One region of the Citrobacter sp. RHB25-C09 genome, then DNA from elsewhere that is predicted to be linked to it. Evidence: predicted binding sites of a transcription regulator. Region 1 holds the regulator's gene; each other region holds the start of a gene.
The links. Region 1 encodes Fur, which represses iron uptake genes when iron is present. Its sites were predicted from a motif close to ATAATAATGAGAACNACTATCAA; they were not measured.

Region 2: the regulator Fur is predicted to act here: its motif matches at 3,145-3,167, upstream of zupT (zinc transporter ZupT).
Region 3: the regulator Fur is predicted to act here: its motif matches at 3,360-3,382, upstream of HVY19_RS08470 (TonB-dependent siderophore receptor).

Annotation. Positions count from the first base shown of each region.
Region 1 covers NZ_CP057483.1:1,406,934-1,412,210, reverse strand. The annotation lists gene ybfE (LexA regulated protein) at 1-209, shown strand, start outside; gene fldA (flavodoxin FldA) at 359-889, shown strand; gene fur (ferric iron uptake transcriptional regulator) at 1,170-1,616, shown strand; gene chiQ (ChiQ/YbfN family lipoprotein) at 1,716-2,048, opposite strand; gene chiP (chitoporin) at 2,098-3,504, opposite strand; gene glnS (glutamine--tRNA ligase) at 3,988-5,277, opposite strand, start outside.
Region 2 covers NZ_CP057483.1:641,656-646,932, reverse strand. The annotation lists gene tolC (outer membrane channel protein TolC) at 1-89, shown strand, start outside; gene HVY19_RS03105 (DUF1190 family protein) at 308-982, shown strand; gene HVY19_RS03100 (glutathionylspermidine synthase family protein) at 988-2,148, shown strand; gene ygiD (4,5-DOPA dioxygenase extradiol) at 2,195-2,983, opposite strand; gene zupT (zinc transporter ZupT) at 3,180-3,953, shown strand; gene HVY19_RS03085 (hypothetical protein) at 3,973-4,149, opposite strand; gene ribB (3,4-dihydroxy-2-butanone-4-phosphate synthase) at 4,418-5,071, opposite strand; FMN riboswitch at 5,178-5,277, opposite strand, start outside.
Region 3 covers NZ_CP057483.1:1,823,827-1,829,103, reverse strand. The annotation lists gene mfd (transcription-repair coupling factor) at 1-857, shown strand, start outside; gene HVY19_RS08485 (L,D-transpeptidase family protein) at 1,063-2,025, shown strand; gene bhsA (multiple stress resistance protein BhsA) at 2,119-2,376, opposite strand; gene comR (TetR family copper-responsive transcriptional repressor ComR) at 2,618-3,253, shown strand; gene HVY19_RS08470 (TonB-dependent siderophore receptor) at 3,471-5,277, shown strand, end outside.

The sequences.
Region 1 (5,277 bases):
CGCGCGATGAACAGCTGCGCATTAATAAGCGTAACCAGCTAAAACGCGACAAAGTTCGTGGCCTTAAGCGTGTCGAACTTAAGCTCAACGCGGAAGCCGTTGACGCCTTAAACGAACTGGCAGAATCCCGTAACATAAGTCGCAGCGAGCTGATTGAAGAAATGCTGATGTCCCAACTGGCAGCCTTGCGCAGTCAGACTCAGGGCTAGAAACCTCACATCCTCCACTTTCGTGTAGCATGAAGTGCACTCCTGCACGTTTGCTATTTCCGCATACCTGACTGTTCTGCTATGATTGCCCTTATCTGTGGGCAATTCGCCCCAACCATTTCAATGAGTTTCAAGAGGTTACTTCACTCATGGCAATCACTGGCATCTTTTTCGGCAGCGACACCGGGAATACCGAAAATATCGCAAAAATGATTCAGAAACAGCTTGGTAAAGACGTTGCTGATGTTCATGACATTGCTAAAAGCAGCAAAGAAGACCTGGAAGGGTATGACATTCTGCTGCTCGGCATCCCAACCTGGTACTACGGCGAAGCGCAATGCGACTGGGATGACTTCTTTCCGACCCTCGAAGAAGTTGATTTCAATGGCAAACTGGTGGCTCTTTTCGGCTGTGGCGACCAGGAAGATTATGCAGAATACTTCTGCGACGCGTTAGGAACTATTCGCGACATCATTGAGCCGCGCGGCGCAACCATCGTGGGTCACTGGCCGACGGCGGGTTACCACTTCGAAGCGTCTAAAGGTCTGGCAGATGACGACCATTTTGTCGGTCTGGCCATTGATGAAGATCGCCAGCCGGAGTTGACCGCTGAGCGCGTGGAAAAATGGGTAAAACAGATTTCCGAAGAATTGCATCTCGACGAAATTATTAACGCCTGATGTTATGCGGCGTAAACATGGTTTGCGCCGCATCAATAGACAGAACCAATCAAAATAATTGCTACAAATTTGTAACTTCCTTGCCCATCCCTGTACAATATGCAGGAGTTATTAGGTGGCGCTCTCATTTCCAGGCAATACCTCGTTATTATTAACATTTGCCAGAGCCTTGCGGTTTTCATTTAGACACGGCAGTCCTATAATGAATCGCAATATCTCGAGTGCAATTTCTGTCACTTCTTGTATGAAGTGAATCGTTTAGCAACAGGACAGATTCCGCATGACTGACAACAATACCGCATTAAAGAAGGCTGGCCTGAAAGTAACGCTTCCACGTTTGAAAATTTTGGAAGTTCTTCAGGGCCCGGAAAACCATCACGTCAGTGCGGAAGATTTATACAAACGACTGATCGACATGGGTGAAGAAATTGGTCTGGCGACCGTTTATCGCGTGCTGAACCAGTTTGATGACGCCGGTATCGTAACCCGCCACAATTTTGAAGGCGGCAAATCCGTTTTTGAACTGACGCAGCAACATCATCACGATCACCTGATCTGCCTTGACTGTGGGAAAGTGATCGAGTTCAGCGACGATTCTATCGAAGCGCGCCAACGTGAGATCGCGTCAAAGCATGGTATTCGTTTAACGAACCATAGCCTCTATCTCTACGGGCACTGCGCCGAAGGCGATTGCCGCGAAGATGAACAGGCGCACAACGCGAAATAAGTCACTGTATTCATAAAAGCCAACCTTAGGGTTGGTTTTTTTATGCCCAATAAAAGACCCGCAGAAAATGCGGGTCTTTTGTCTGCCGAACAGTAAGCGTTACTGCGCGCTGTTTTTGGTACGAATTTCATTCCAGATTTTATCGCAATCAGCGTTAACTGCCTGACCGTTTCCGCTATGCGCAGCCTGAATACATTGCTGGTAATCCAGTACGCGCACGCTTTCCTGGTTGGCAAACGCCTGATGCTGTTTCTCTTTCCTCAGTACGTTTAACACGCTCTGGCAGGCTTCAATTTTCTCTGGTGAACCCTGCGCCGTGTTGATACAGGCGCTGTACGCTTCTTTCAAACGACTGTCTTCTTTCGGTGCGGTAGAAGGAGCGCAGGCCACCAGTCCGGATGCCATCGCGGCGACGAGTAACAGTTTTTTCATAGAACAGTCCTCAACAGAGCGGCAGGCACCAGGCCCGCCGCTGCTGGCATTAGAAGATGGTGAACGGGGCAATCACGATGAATTTCACGTCGCGCTCATCCTGGAAGATGTTGCCGTAGCCGCCGCCCCAGCTTGGAATATTGGAGTGGTTGTCGTACTCGGTGAAGTGCAGTTTAAACATGGTGCCTTTCGCACGACCATCCTGCAGGGTGTAGACCGCATCCAGACTGTAAGAAGATTCTTCAATCGTACGGTTTTTATCGTAGTACGCATCTGGATTGCTCTGCCAGGTAGACGGTTTAGCGTCCCAGGCGTAAACATAGGATGCACCGACAGCCCAACCCGGCAGGTTCCAGTTTTTCAGATCATACATCGCGCCGAAGAAGACCGCTTTTTCGCCGTTGGCGTTGAAGTCTGAGCGGTTATCCCACCAGATGTCCAGACGACCGTTTGAGGAGGAGTAAGTCGGGGTCATACGTTGCAGGAAGAAACCCTGCTGCCCTTCCGCTTTCACCCAGGTGCCTTCCAGACGCAGATCAACCACTTCAGCCACTTTGTAGCCGAAGGTCAACGCCTGCAGCCAGGCCGTACCATCATAGATATCGCTTGCAGTACGGTTATCAACCTTATCGCGCGCGCCGTAGAACTGGTAGCTGGTGGAGAATGGGTTACCGGCTAAATCAAACTTGTAGCTGGCTTTCGCAAAGTACTGATCGACATAGCCTTCAGACTGACCAAATGCTGCTTCCAGCACTAAGTCATTTTTAAAGTCATATTTCGCGCCGATGGAGTGCAGGTAATCCACCTTTGTGGTTCTGTCGCCCTGGTAGAACTTATCCATCTCGATATGCCACGGGGACTTATATTCGTTGGTCCACATGTAGGAGAAGCTCAGTGCGCCGGCATCACCATAGTCGAAGTTTGCGCCCGCTTCCGCACCCTGATAGGTCCCAGGCATAAAGCTCCAGTGCGGCGCTAACAGCGTTTGTCCGGTAGGCTGAATATAGCCAGCGCGCGCCCAGGCCGGGCCATATTTAAATTTCGCAGCCGCTTTATAGAGACTGATTCCGCTCTTGTCGCCGGAATAATCTTCGTCATAGCCTTTGTTCTTTTTCGAGAATGCAATTTCGTTTGGATGGCCGCTATCGCCGTTTTCTGCCATTTCGATGGCAGTGAAGGCCGCAACATCCAGGCCGAACATATCAGCCGCATAGCCGGACTGGAAATCCAGGTTGGCGTTCCAGGTGGCGTGAGAAAGATTGGTTTTGTATTTGTCGCCGTCGGTCACATCTTTACGGTCACGCTCACGCTGCCAGTAATAGATGCCGCCGGTCAGGGTTGAATCATCGATAAAGCCTTCGGCCTGTGCAGCAGGAGCAACAACCAGACCCGACAGTGCTGTGATACCGGCGATAGCCAACGCCAGCGCACTACGTTTGCCACTAAACGTACGCATATGTATATCCTCTTTGACGTATAACCCTTCGTCTTTCAAGCCGCCTTGATGCATCTCGAAATCCATTGGGTATAAATTGCTGATGCAAAAAGCAAACAGCGAAAAAATAAAAATGAAAAAGTAGCGTTGAGAAAGACCTCGCTGACTACAATGAATAGACTATTTTTCGCGACGCGAATTATCAATACCTTTCTGTAACGAGAATGTAAGAGTATGAGCAACCGCACATAATTCATCGCTTTCTGTTACATTTTTTTCATCAGTCAAAAATTGACAGCACAATTAAAAATATCGTTGTTTTCCAAAAAGATGAAATCGGTTTCATGTCATTATCTGTATGATTAACTTATCTATAACAAAGTACCATTCGCATAGCTTATTAATTTTGGATGGTAATTAATTCGCTGCGCAAAGAGAGATTATTGAAAAAGGCAGGGGTAAAAAAAACGCCGCAGAATGCGGCGTTGGAGAGTGCTTTACGGCTTATTCGCCGACTTTCGCCCACGTATCACGCAGGCCAACGGTACGGTTAAACACCAATTTCTCTGCGGTTGCATAGCGGCTGTCGAGGCAGAAGTAGCCTTCACGCTCAAACTGGTACGCTTTACCCGCCACAGCATCTTTCAGCGAAGGTTCAGCATAACCCTGCTTAATGACCAGTGATTCCGGGTTCATCACGGACAGGAAATCTTCTGCCGCGCCCGGGTTCGGTACGCTAAACAGGCGATCGTACAGACGAATTTCCACCGGCAGCGCGTGCGCCGCACTTACCCAGTGAATAACGCCTTTCACTTTACGACCATCTGCCGGATCTTTGCTCAGGGTGTCTGCGTCGTAGGTGCAGAAGATGGTAGTAATATTGCCTTCGGCATCTTTTTCCACACGCTCTGCTTTCACCACGTAGGCGTTACGCAGACGCACCTCTTTGCCCATCACCAGACGCTTGTACTGCTTGTTGGCTTCTTCACGGAAATCCGCGCGGTCAATCCAGATCTCACCGCTAAACGGCACTTCACGGCTACCCATTTCCGGTTTGTTCGGATGGTTAGGCATGGTGACCATTTCGCTTTCACCCTGCGGGTAGTTTTCGATAACCAGTTTAACCGGATCGATCACCGCCATCGCACGCGGGGCGTTTTCGTTGAGATCTTCGCGAATGCAGGATTCCAGCGATGCCATTTCAATGGTGTTATCCTGCTTGGTCACGCCGATGCGCTTGCAGAATTCACGGATGGCCGCTGCCGTATAGCCACGACGACGCAGACCAGAGATGGTCGGCATACGCGGATCGTCCCAGCCTTCAACGTGCTTGTCGGTGACCAGCAGATTCAGCTTACGCTTGGACATCACGGTGTACTCCAGATTCAGGCGCGAGAACTCGTACTGGCGCGGGTGAACCGGAATGGTGATGTTATCCAGCACCCAGTCGTACAGACGACGGTTGTCCTGGAATTCAAGGGTACACAGCGAGTGGGTAATGCCTTCCAGCGCATCGCTGATGCAGTGCGTAAAGTCGTACATCGGGTAGATGCACCACTTGCTGCCAGTCTGGTGGTGATCGGCAAACTTAATGCGGTACAGCACCGGGTCACGCATGACGATAAATGGCGACGCCATGTCGATTTTCGCGCGCAGACACGCTTTACCTTCTTCAAAACCACCGCTGCGCATTTTTTCAAACAGCGCCAGGTTCTCTTCAACGCTACGATCGCGGAACGGACTGTTTTTGCCCGGCTGCGTCAGCGTACCACGGTATTCGCGGATCTCTTCCGC
Region 2 (5,277 bases), 770 kb from region 1:
CCGCGGTAGATGACTTTACCGGCAGCGCACCGGCCGCACAGCCTGCGGCAGCACGTAGCACTTCGGGTAACAATCCGTTCCGCAATTAAGTTTGACCTTGCCCGATGGCGTTTTGCTTATCGGGCCTACAGATGCGTCGTTCCTGTAGGCCCGGTAAGCACAGCGCCACCCGGCATAAAACCCGCCTGAACGTAAGACAACGTAAAGATCCCGCCATTCACCCGCATTCCAGGCTTATCTCGCTTCATTTTCAACCACTCATCCTCTATCCTGAGCAGTAATTATCACTGGGTCCTGGAAGACGAAAATGAAACGGACAAAATCCATACATCACGCTTCGTTCCGTAAAAACTGGAGCGCGCGCCATCTGACGCCTGTGGCGTTAGCCGTTACCGCTGTGTTTATGCTGGCGGGTTGTGAAAAAAGCGACGAAACCGTATCGCTGTATCAAAACGCGGATGACTGCTCAGCAGCCAATCCGGGCAAAAGCGCGGAATGTACAACGGCCTTCAACAATGCACTGAAAGAAGCCGAACGTACCGCGCCGAAATATGCCACGCGTGAAGACTGTATCGCTGAATTCGGCGAAGGCCAGTGCCAGCAGGCACCTGCGCAGGCAGGTATGGCCCCTGAAGGCCAGGCTCAGGCGCAGCAGCAGTCCAGCGGCAGCTTCTGGATGCCGTTGATGGCGGGCTACATGATGGGCCGTATGATGGGCGGCGGCGCAGGCTTTGCCCAACAGCCGCTGTTCAGCTCGAAAAACCCGGCCAGCCCGGCCTACGGTAAATACACCGATGCCAGCGGTAAAAACTACGGCGCTGCTACGCCGGGCCGCACGATGACGGTTCCGAAAACCGCGATGGCGCCGAAGCCTGCAACAACGTCTACCGTGACGCGCGGCGGCTTCGGTGAATCCGTTGCTAAGCAAAGCACCATGCAGCGTAGCGCCAGCGGCACCTCTACCCGTTCAATGGGTGGCTGAGTCGCATGGAAAGAGTCAGTATTACCGAACGCCCGGACTGGCGCGATAAAGCGACAGAATATGGCTTCAATTTTCACACTATGTACGGCGAACCGTACTGGTGTGAAGATGCCTACTACAAGCTGACGCTGGCCCAGGTTGAAAAGCTGGAAGAGGTCACCGCCGAGCTGCACCAGATGTGCCTCCAGGTGGTTGAGAAAGTGATCGCCAGCGACGAGCTGATGACCAAATTCCGCATCCCTAAGCACACCTGGGGCTTCGTCCGTCAGTCGTGGCAGACGCAGCAGCCGTCACTCTATTCACGTCTCGATCTGGCATGGGATGGCACCGGCGAACCGAAGCTACTGGAGAACAACGCGGATACACCGACCTCGCTGTACGAAGCGGCGTTTTTCCAGTGGATCTGGCTCGAAGATCAGATCAATGCGGGCAACCTGCCGGAAGGCAGCGATCAGTTTAATAGCCTTCAGGAAAAGCTGATCGAACGTTTTGCCGAGCTGCGTGAGCAGTACGGGTTTCAACTTCTGCATCTCACCTGCTGCCGCGATACCGTTGAAGATCGCGGGACGATCCAGTATTTACAGGACTGCGCGGCGGAAGCCGAAATCGCCACCGAATTCCTCTACGTTGAGGATATTGGCCTGGGCGAAAAAGGCCAGTTCACGGACCTGCAGGATCAGGTGATTGCCAACCTTTTCAAGCTGTATCCGTGGGAATTTATGCTGCGCGAGATGTTCTCCACCAAGCTGGAAGATGCCGGGGTTCGCTGGCTGGAACCCGCATGGAAGAGCATTATCTCCAACAAGGCGCTGTTGCCGCTGCTGTGGGAGATGTTCCCGAACCACCCGAACCTGCTGCCAGCCTATTTCGCTGAAGACGATTACCCGCAGATGGAAAAATTCGTCGTCAAGCCTATCTTCTCGCGTGAAGGCGCTAACGTCTCCATCATTGAGAACGGTAAAACGATCGAAGCGGTGGAAGGCCCCTATGGCGAAGAAGGCATGATCGTGCAGCAGTTCCATCCGCTGCCGAAATATGGGGACAGCTATATGCTGATCGGCAGTTGGCTGATCAACGACCAGCCTGCCGGGATCGGTATTCGCGAGGACCGTGCGCTGATCACTCAGGATCTGTCGCGCTTTTATCCGCATATCTTTGTTGAATGACAGGGAGTGCCGGGTGGCGGTTTCGCCTTACCCGGCATACCTTTTCTTACCCCACCTGGACTGACAGCATACTCAGACTGCCCATCTCAATGCCTTCCACCGGGATCGTAACAGGCTCTTTGCCATCCCATGCGCCCAGCACGTACAGCAGTGGCAGATAGTGATCCGGCGTCGGGTTCGACAACGAACCACCTTCATGATCAAGATAATTCACCAACGGATGCTGCTCCACCGGCCCCTGCCAGGTCAGGTTCGCTTTTACAAAATCATTGAAGGACGTGGCCCATGGGTACGGTGAGTTATCACCATGCCAACGCACGGTACGCAGGTTATGCACCACGTTACCGCTGGCCACCAGCATAATGCCCTGATCCCGTAGCGCAGCCAGCTTGCGGCCAATTTCAAGATGCCAGGCCGGCGGTTTGGTGCTGTCGATACTTAACTGCACCATTGGAATATCCGCGTTCGGGTACATCTTGATCAGCACGCCCCACGAGCCGTGATCAAACCCCCACGCCTCTGTATCAAGCGTTACAGGAACCGGCGACAGGAGATCGACCAGCTGTTGCGCTAATTCAGGGGAACCGGGTGCCGGATAGTGGGTGTCATACAACGCCTGCGGAAAACCACCAAAATCATGGATCGTTTTTGGCGCTTCCATCGCCGTAACGCCCGTCCCGCGCGTAAACCAGTGTGCAGATACCACGACGATCGCTTTTGGACGCGGCAATGCCTCCCCCAATTGCTGCCAGGCGCGGGTATACTGGTTATCTTCGAGAACGTTCATCGGACTGCCGTGTCCCAAAAACAATGCTGGCATACGAGAATGAGTCATGGTGATATCCTTAAATAGGGTGTCAATGCAATGGTTCTACATTACGCGCAACCCGCAAAAGATGAACGCAGATAAGCATGATGATCATCATCAGGAAATTTGAATGTAAGAAATGTGTAAAGCAAAACGATCACACTCGCTTTGCTGGCAATGAATTATTAATATAAATGAGAATTATTATCACGAGGAGAGGTGAATGTCAGTCCCCTTGATTCTGACCATACTGGCAGGTGCTGCGACCTTCATCGGCGCGATCCTTGGTGTACTTGGTCAAAAGCCATCTAACCGTGTGCTGGCCTTCTCACTGGGCTTTGCTGCCGGGATCATGTTACTCATCTCGCTGATGGAAATGCTGCCTGCCGCGCTGCGAACAGAAGGTATGTCGCCGGTTCTGGGCTACGGCATGTTCGTATTTGGCCTTCTGGGGTACTTTGGCCTTGACCGTATGCTGCCCCACGCACACCCACAGGATTTGATGCAAAAAACCGTTGCGCCGATGCCGCGCAATATTAAACGTACCGCTGTTTTACTGACGCTCGGCATCAGTTTGCACAACTTCCCGGAAGGGGTTGCGACCTACGTCACCGCCAGTAGCAACCTGGAACTCGGGTTTGGTATTGCGCTGGCGGTTGCCTTGCACAACATTCCAGAAGGTTTAGCGGTCGCCGGTCCGGTGTACGCCGCAACCGGCTCTAAGCGTACGGCCATCTTCTGGGCGGGCATTTCCGGCATGGCGGAAATCCTGGGCGGCGTGCTGGCGTGGTTGATTCTGGGTAGCCTGATTTCTCCGGTGGTTATGGCGGCTATTATGGCGGCCGTTGCCGGAATTATGGTGGCGCTATCGGTTGATGAACTGATGCCGCTGGCGAAAGAGATCGATCCGAACAACAACCCCAGCTATGGCGTTCTTTGCGGCATGTCTGTGATGGGGTTAAGTCTGGTCTTACTTCAGACAATGGGAATTGGCTGACAAAAAGAGCAGGAAACTGTTATTCCTGCTCTTTGCGCATAACGCGCGCTTCATCATGACGACGAAGTAATTTATTACGGATTTCCATCAGCGCATCTCTGTCCTGGCGAAACGCCTTACAGCAGCGCTTCATATGGCAAATATACGCCGCAACCACCAGAACAATTAAAACAATCCAATACCAGGCAATAAACATCCTTTTAACCTTAAAGCGTAACGTTAACAAATATATAGCATCAAAACATGCCGTACCCCTATCGGGTTAGTTTTATATACTGGCACAGTATGAAATCGAAAGTATGATTTCGATCATAGAGAAAAAGGTTGGGCGTTTATTAAACAGATGGATGTTTGAAAAGTTAAACTGACAGGATAAATGACGCTACCGTCTGTGAGCGCGTCGGCTTATCGGGTCTACAGGTTTAGCACCTTAGGGAGTAGACCCGATAAGAGAGTACAGCGTCTTAACTGGCTTTACGCTCGTGAGCCTGGCGGTAGGCCACCAGGTCTTCGATCGTAACAACGGCCATGTTATGTTTGCCCGCAAACGCGATGCACTCTGGCGCGCGCGCCATGCTGCCATCGTCATTGGTCAGTTCACACAGCACGCCTGCCGGTTTGAAACCTGCCAGCGTCACCAGATCGATGGTCGCTTCGGTGTGCCCACCACGGGTCAAAACACCGCCCGGCTGAGCGCGCAGCGGGAAGACGTGTCCCGGACGGTTCAGATCGGAAGGTTTCGCGCCGTCGGCAATGGCCGCACGAACGGTCGTTATGCGATCAGCGGCGGAAACGCCGGTGGTCACGCCTTCAGCCGCCTCAATGGTCACGGTAAAACCGGTACCATAGGCGCTGGTGTTATTTTCCACCATCATCGGCAGATCGAGTTGTTTACGACGATCTTCGGTAATGCACAGGCAGACAATACCGCTACCGTGACGGATAGTCAGTGCCATCTGTTCAACGGTCATGGTTTCTGCGGGGAAAATCATATCGCCTTCGTTTTCACGATCTTCATCGTCCAGCACCATCACACCGCGGCCTTCGCGCAACGCAGACAGAGCGTGTTCGACACGTTCAAAAGGCGTACCAAAAGAGGAAAGTAGCGTCTGATTCATGGTAAAAAAACCTCACTAAAATTATGGTTACCAGAATCAGGGCAGTCTTAGGAGTGCCGACAAGCGGCTAAAAAAATAACGTGAGCGGGTCCATGCCCGACAGAATCGTTACTCTCTCCCATCCGGACTCTAACCGTCGGCCCCGGAATTACACCGGATCTGCTGACCTTCAGATTTGCATCCGAAGCGCTCGCGGGCTTTCAGCA
Region 3 (5,277 bases), 420 kb from region 1:
TGCTGGTGTGCACCACCATTATCGAAACCGGTATTGATATTCCCACCGCCAACACGATTATTATCGAGCGCGCGGACCATTTCGGGCTGGCGCAGTTGCATCAGCTACGCGGACGCGTGGGGCGTTCCCACCATCAGGCCTATGCGTGGCTGCTTACGCCGCATCCAAAAGCAATGACCACCGACGCGCAGAAACGTCTGGAAGCCATTGCCTCGCTGGAGGATTTGGGCGCGGGCTTTGCGCTGGCAACTCACGATCTGGAGATACGCGGCGCGGGCGAACTGCTCGGCGAAGATCAGAGCGGGCAGATGGAAACCATCGGCTTCTCGCTGTATATGGAGCTACTGGAAAACGCCGTCGATGCCCTTAAGGCCGGACGTGAACCGTCGCTGGAAGATCTCACCAGCCAGCAAACAGAAGTCGAACTGCGGATGCCGTCGCTGCTGCCGGATGATTACATTCCGGATGTCAACACCCGCCTGTCGTTCTATAAGCGCATTGCCAGTGCGAAAAGCGAGAACGAACTGGAAGAGATCAAAGTCGAACTGATTGACCGCTTCGGCCTGCTGCCCGATCCGGCGCGAAACCTGCTGGATATCGCTCGTCTGCGTCAACAGGCCCAGAAGCTCGGCATTCGGAAGCTGGAAGGCAACGAGAAAGGCGGTGCTATCGAATTCGCCGAGAAAAACCATGTCAATCCGACCTGGCTTATCGGGCTTTTGCAAAAACAGCCTCAGCACTTCCGCCTTGACGGCCCGACCCGCCTGAAGTTCATCCAGGATCTGGCAGAACGCAAAACGCGGATGGAATGGGTGCGGCAGTTTATGGCGCAACTGGAAGAAAACGCGGTGGCGTAGTTTATTTTATAGCCGGATGGCGGCTACGCCTTATCCGGCCTACACATTATTGTTTCTCCGTAGGCCCGGTAAGCGTCATCGCTACCGGGCAACGCGGCGAGATATTTACATCTCTTTGCACTTCCCTTGCATTTAAAGACAGACCGCCCGTCCATAATTATCATCGACTCTATTTATAACAATAACCCTTTGATTTGTGATGATAATGAATACTCTGCGACTCACCCGCTGGCTGGCATTTTTCACGTTTGCCGCCGCAATGACAATTGCGCTTCCCGCACAGGCAAACAGCTGGCCGCTTCCTCCCGCTGGCAGCAAACTGGTTGGGGAAAATAAATACCACGTTGTCGAAAACGATGGCGGATCGCTGGAAGCTATCGCTAAAAAGTACAATGTTGGTTTTCTGGCACTGCTTCAGGCAAACCCGGGCGTAGATCCATATGTACCCAGACCGGGCAGCGTATTGACGATCCCGTTGCAAACGCTGTTACCGGATGCGCCGCGCGAAGGCATCGTGATTAACCTCGCCGAGCTGCGTCTGTATTACTACCCACCGGGGAAAAATTCAGTGACGGTTTACCCTATTGGCATTGGTCAGTTAGGGGGCGATACGCTAACGCCTACCATGGTCACCACCGTATCGGATAAACGCGCGAATCCTACCTGGACCCCAACGGCGAATATTCGCGCACGGTATAAAGCCCAGGGAATCGATCTTCCTGCTGTCGTCCCTGCGGGGCCGGATAACCCGATGGGGCATCACGCTATTCGCTTAGCTGCCTACGGCGGCGTTTACCTGCTGCACGGCACCAACGCCGATTTCGGCATTGGCATGCGCGTCAGCTCCGGCTGTATCCGCCTGCGCGATGGTGATATTGAGACACTGTTTAGCCAGGTGAAGCCAGGCACAAAGGTGAATATTATCAATACGCCGATCAAAGCGTCGGTTGAACCGGGCGGCGTGCGTCTGGTCGAAGTTCACCAGCCGTTGTCAAAAAATATTGATGATGACCCGCAGGTTCTCCCTATTGTGTTAAACAGCACGCTTCAGGCTTTTAAAGATGCCGCGCAGACCGATGCGGCATTGATGCAGCACGTGATGGACGTTCGTTCAGGGATGCCGGTGGACGTGACTCGTCACCCGGATAACAGCCCTAAAACGCTGTAAATATCGAATGTAAAAAAGCCCCGCTGAATGCGCTTCAGCGGGGCTTTTTTTATGCAGTCAGTGGCATTGATGAGGGAAGTTAGCGCCTGCTGCTTATTTATAAATTACGGCAGTACCGTGCAGATTGTTCGGACCGGTAACGGAAGTGATGCGGAAGGATTTAGCACCCATTTCATCGGCTTTTTGTGCCAGTTCATCTTGTAATGAACTGAGGTTAGTCCCTGCATTAGCAGAGATAGTGCCGACTTTTTGCTGACCCGCAGGCGTCGCCTGAACTTCAACAGCAGCGAAGCTTGCGAATGACAGAGAACTCAGAACAGCAGCAGCGATGAGGGTTTTTACGTTTTTCATGATGATGACCTTGTGCAGATGAATGGGCGTCGCAAGCAATTACTTAACGATCGATAGGTAAATGATAGATGTGATCCATGTCACACGTCAATATTTTTTTATAACGATCGTTAAATAAAATAAAAAACGTCGAACTTTCAGATGACTACAACGAAAATTTTTTCTTCTGAATGCGCTGGAGACTGAGCGGGTTTATTTTTATAATGGTTGTTCATTAAACCCATTAAGGTACAACGGCATCATGACAACGGAATCGACAGCTTGCGTCAAAAAAAGCCGTGGCCGACCAAAAGTGTTCGACAGGGAAGCCGCGCTTGATAAGGCCATGAAACTCTTCTGGCAGCATGGTTATGAAGCGACATCGCTTTCTGATCTTGTTGAGGCGACGGGCGCTAAGGCACCGACGCTGTATGCAGAATTCACCAATAAAGAGGGGCTATTCCGTGCGGTGCTGGATCGCTATGTCTCGCGCTTTGCCGCCCGCCACGAAGCTCAGCTTTTGTGTGAGGAAAAAAGCGTTGAGTCTGCACTGGAGGATTATTTCACTGCGGTAGCCACCTGTTTTACCAGCAAGGATACGCCAGCGGGCTGTTTTATGATCAACACCTCTGCGACTCTTGGCGCCGCGTCAAATGATATCGCCAATGCGCTGAAGTCACGTCACGCTCTGCAAGAACAGACCTTGATTCAGTTTTTGCGTAAGCGACAAGAGCGAGGCGAGATCCCGGCACACTGCAATGTGCAAAGCCTGGCGCAGTATCTGAACTGCATTTTGCAGGGTATGTCTATCAGCGCCCGTGAAGGGGCGACGTGTGAAACACTGATGCAGATTATCCGCACCACCCTGCGCCTGTGGCCGGAACTCCTCAAAGCCTGATCGCCTAACCCACCCGGAGGCCCTGTCTCCGGGTTTTTCTCCTGTCTATTTCCTTATAATTTTTAGTGTTATCACCCGCTTAGATCTAATTTATCCTAAAAATATATTGATAATAGCAATTATTATCAGCAATATTCGCATTTGATTTTTACATCTGTTTCACAATGTAACAGCCGGAACCTGCCCGGTATTCATCACGTTTTAAAAGGGAATGCGAATGAACAAGCGTCTTTGGGTGCTCAACCCAATTCTGTTAGCCCTCGCCCTGCCCGTCGCGGCGGCAGAGACAGAAGAAGAAAACATCGTCGTTAGCGCCAACCGCAGCCAGAAAACGGTAGCGGACATGGCGCAAACCACCTGGGTTATTGAAGGCCAGGAAATTGAGCAACAGGTTCAGGGCGGTAAAGAATTTAAAGACGTGCTGGCACAACTCATCCCAGGCATTGACGTCAGCAGTCAGGGGCGTACAAACTACGGGATGAATATGCGCGGCCGGGCAATAGTGGTGCTCATTGACGGTGTCCGCCTCAACTCATCTCGTACCGACAGTCGCCAGCTTGATTCCATTGATCCTTTTAATATTGCCCATATTGAAGTCATTTCTGGGGCAACAGCGCTCTATGGCGGCGGTAGTACCGGCGGCTTAATCAACATTGTCACCAAAAAAGGTCAGCCAGACCGCCAGGTGGAGCTTGAGCTTGGAGGGAAATCTGGCTTTAACAACAGCAACGATCGCGATGAGCGTGTGGCGGCAGCGGTGAGCGGCGGAACGGATCGTGCATCCGGTCGAATGTCGGTGGCGTATCAGCGCTTTGGCGGCTGGTACGATGGAAATGGCGACGCACTGATGCTCGACAACACGCAAACCGGGCTACAGCACTCCGATCGTCTGGACGTGATGGGCACGGGCACCATCGACATTGATGAAAATCGCCAGCTACAACTGGTCAGCCAATATTATAAAAGCCAGGGCGATGAAGATTACGGCCTATACCTGGGCGAAAATATGTCAGCTGTCACCGGTAATGGCACTGCCATTACCCGCAGCGGGCTGAGTTCTGACCGCATTCCGGGTACGGAGCGTCATCTGATTAGCCTGCAATATTCCGACGCCGACTTTTTTGGTCAGAACCTGGTAAGTCAGATTTACTACCGCGATGAGTCTCTGAAATTTTACCCCTTCCCCGCCCTGAGCAAAGGTAAGGTAACCAGCTTCTCCGCTTCGCAGCAGGATACCGATCAGTACGGCGCCAAAATCACCCTCAACAGCCAACTGATGGAAAACTGGGAGCTGACGTGGGGCATTGATGCGGACCACGAAACCTTCGATTCCAACCAGGAGTTCTTTGATCTGGCGTGGTCAATCCCTTCCGGCGGCATGGACAACCGTACCGCTTATACCACCGGACGATATCCCGGCTACAGCATCACTAACTTTGCGCCATTCCTGCAAAGCAGTTACGACATTAATGATATCTTCACCCTGAGCGGCGGTGTGCGCTATCAGTGGACCGAAAACCGGGTTGATGATTTCGTCGGCTACACGCAGCAACAGGGGATCGCCAATGGTCTGGCCCGCTCTGCCGATGAAATTCCCGGCGGGAAAGCGGATTACGACAACTTCCTGTTCAATGCCGGCCTTCTTGCGCATCTGACCGATCGCCAGCAGGCATGGTTTAACTTCTCTCAGGGCGTCGAACTGCCAGACCCGGGGAAATATTACGGTAATGGCACCTATGAACTTGTAGGCGATCATTATCAGCTTCAGCGTAGCGTTAACGTCGCCGACTCGCGTCTGGAAGGCATTAAGGTCAACTCTTATGAACTGGGCTGGCGCTATACCGGCGATAATCTGCGCACACAGCTGGCGGCATACTATTCAACGTCTGATAAATCCATTGTCATTAACCGCAGCGACATGACAATTCGCGTAGAGCCTGACGATCGCCGGATTTATGGCATTGAAGGCGCGGCGGACTATTTCATTCCTGACAGCGACTGGAGTCTTGGCGCGAACTTTAACG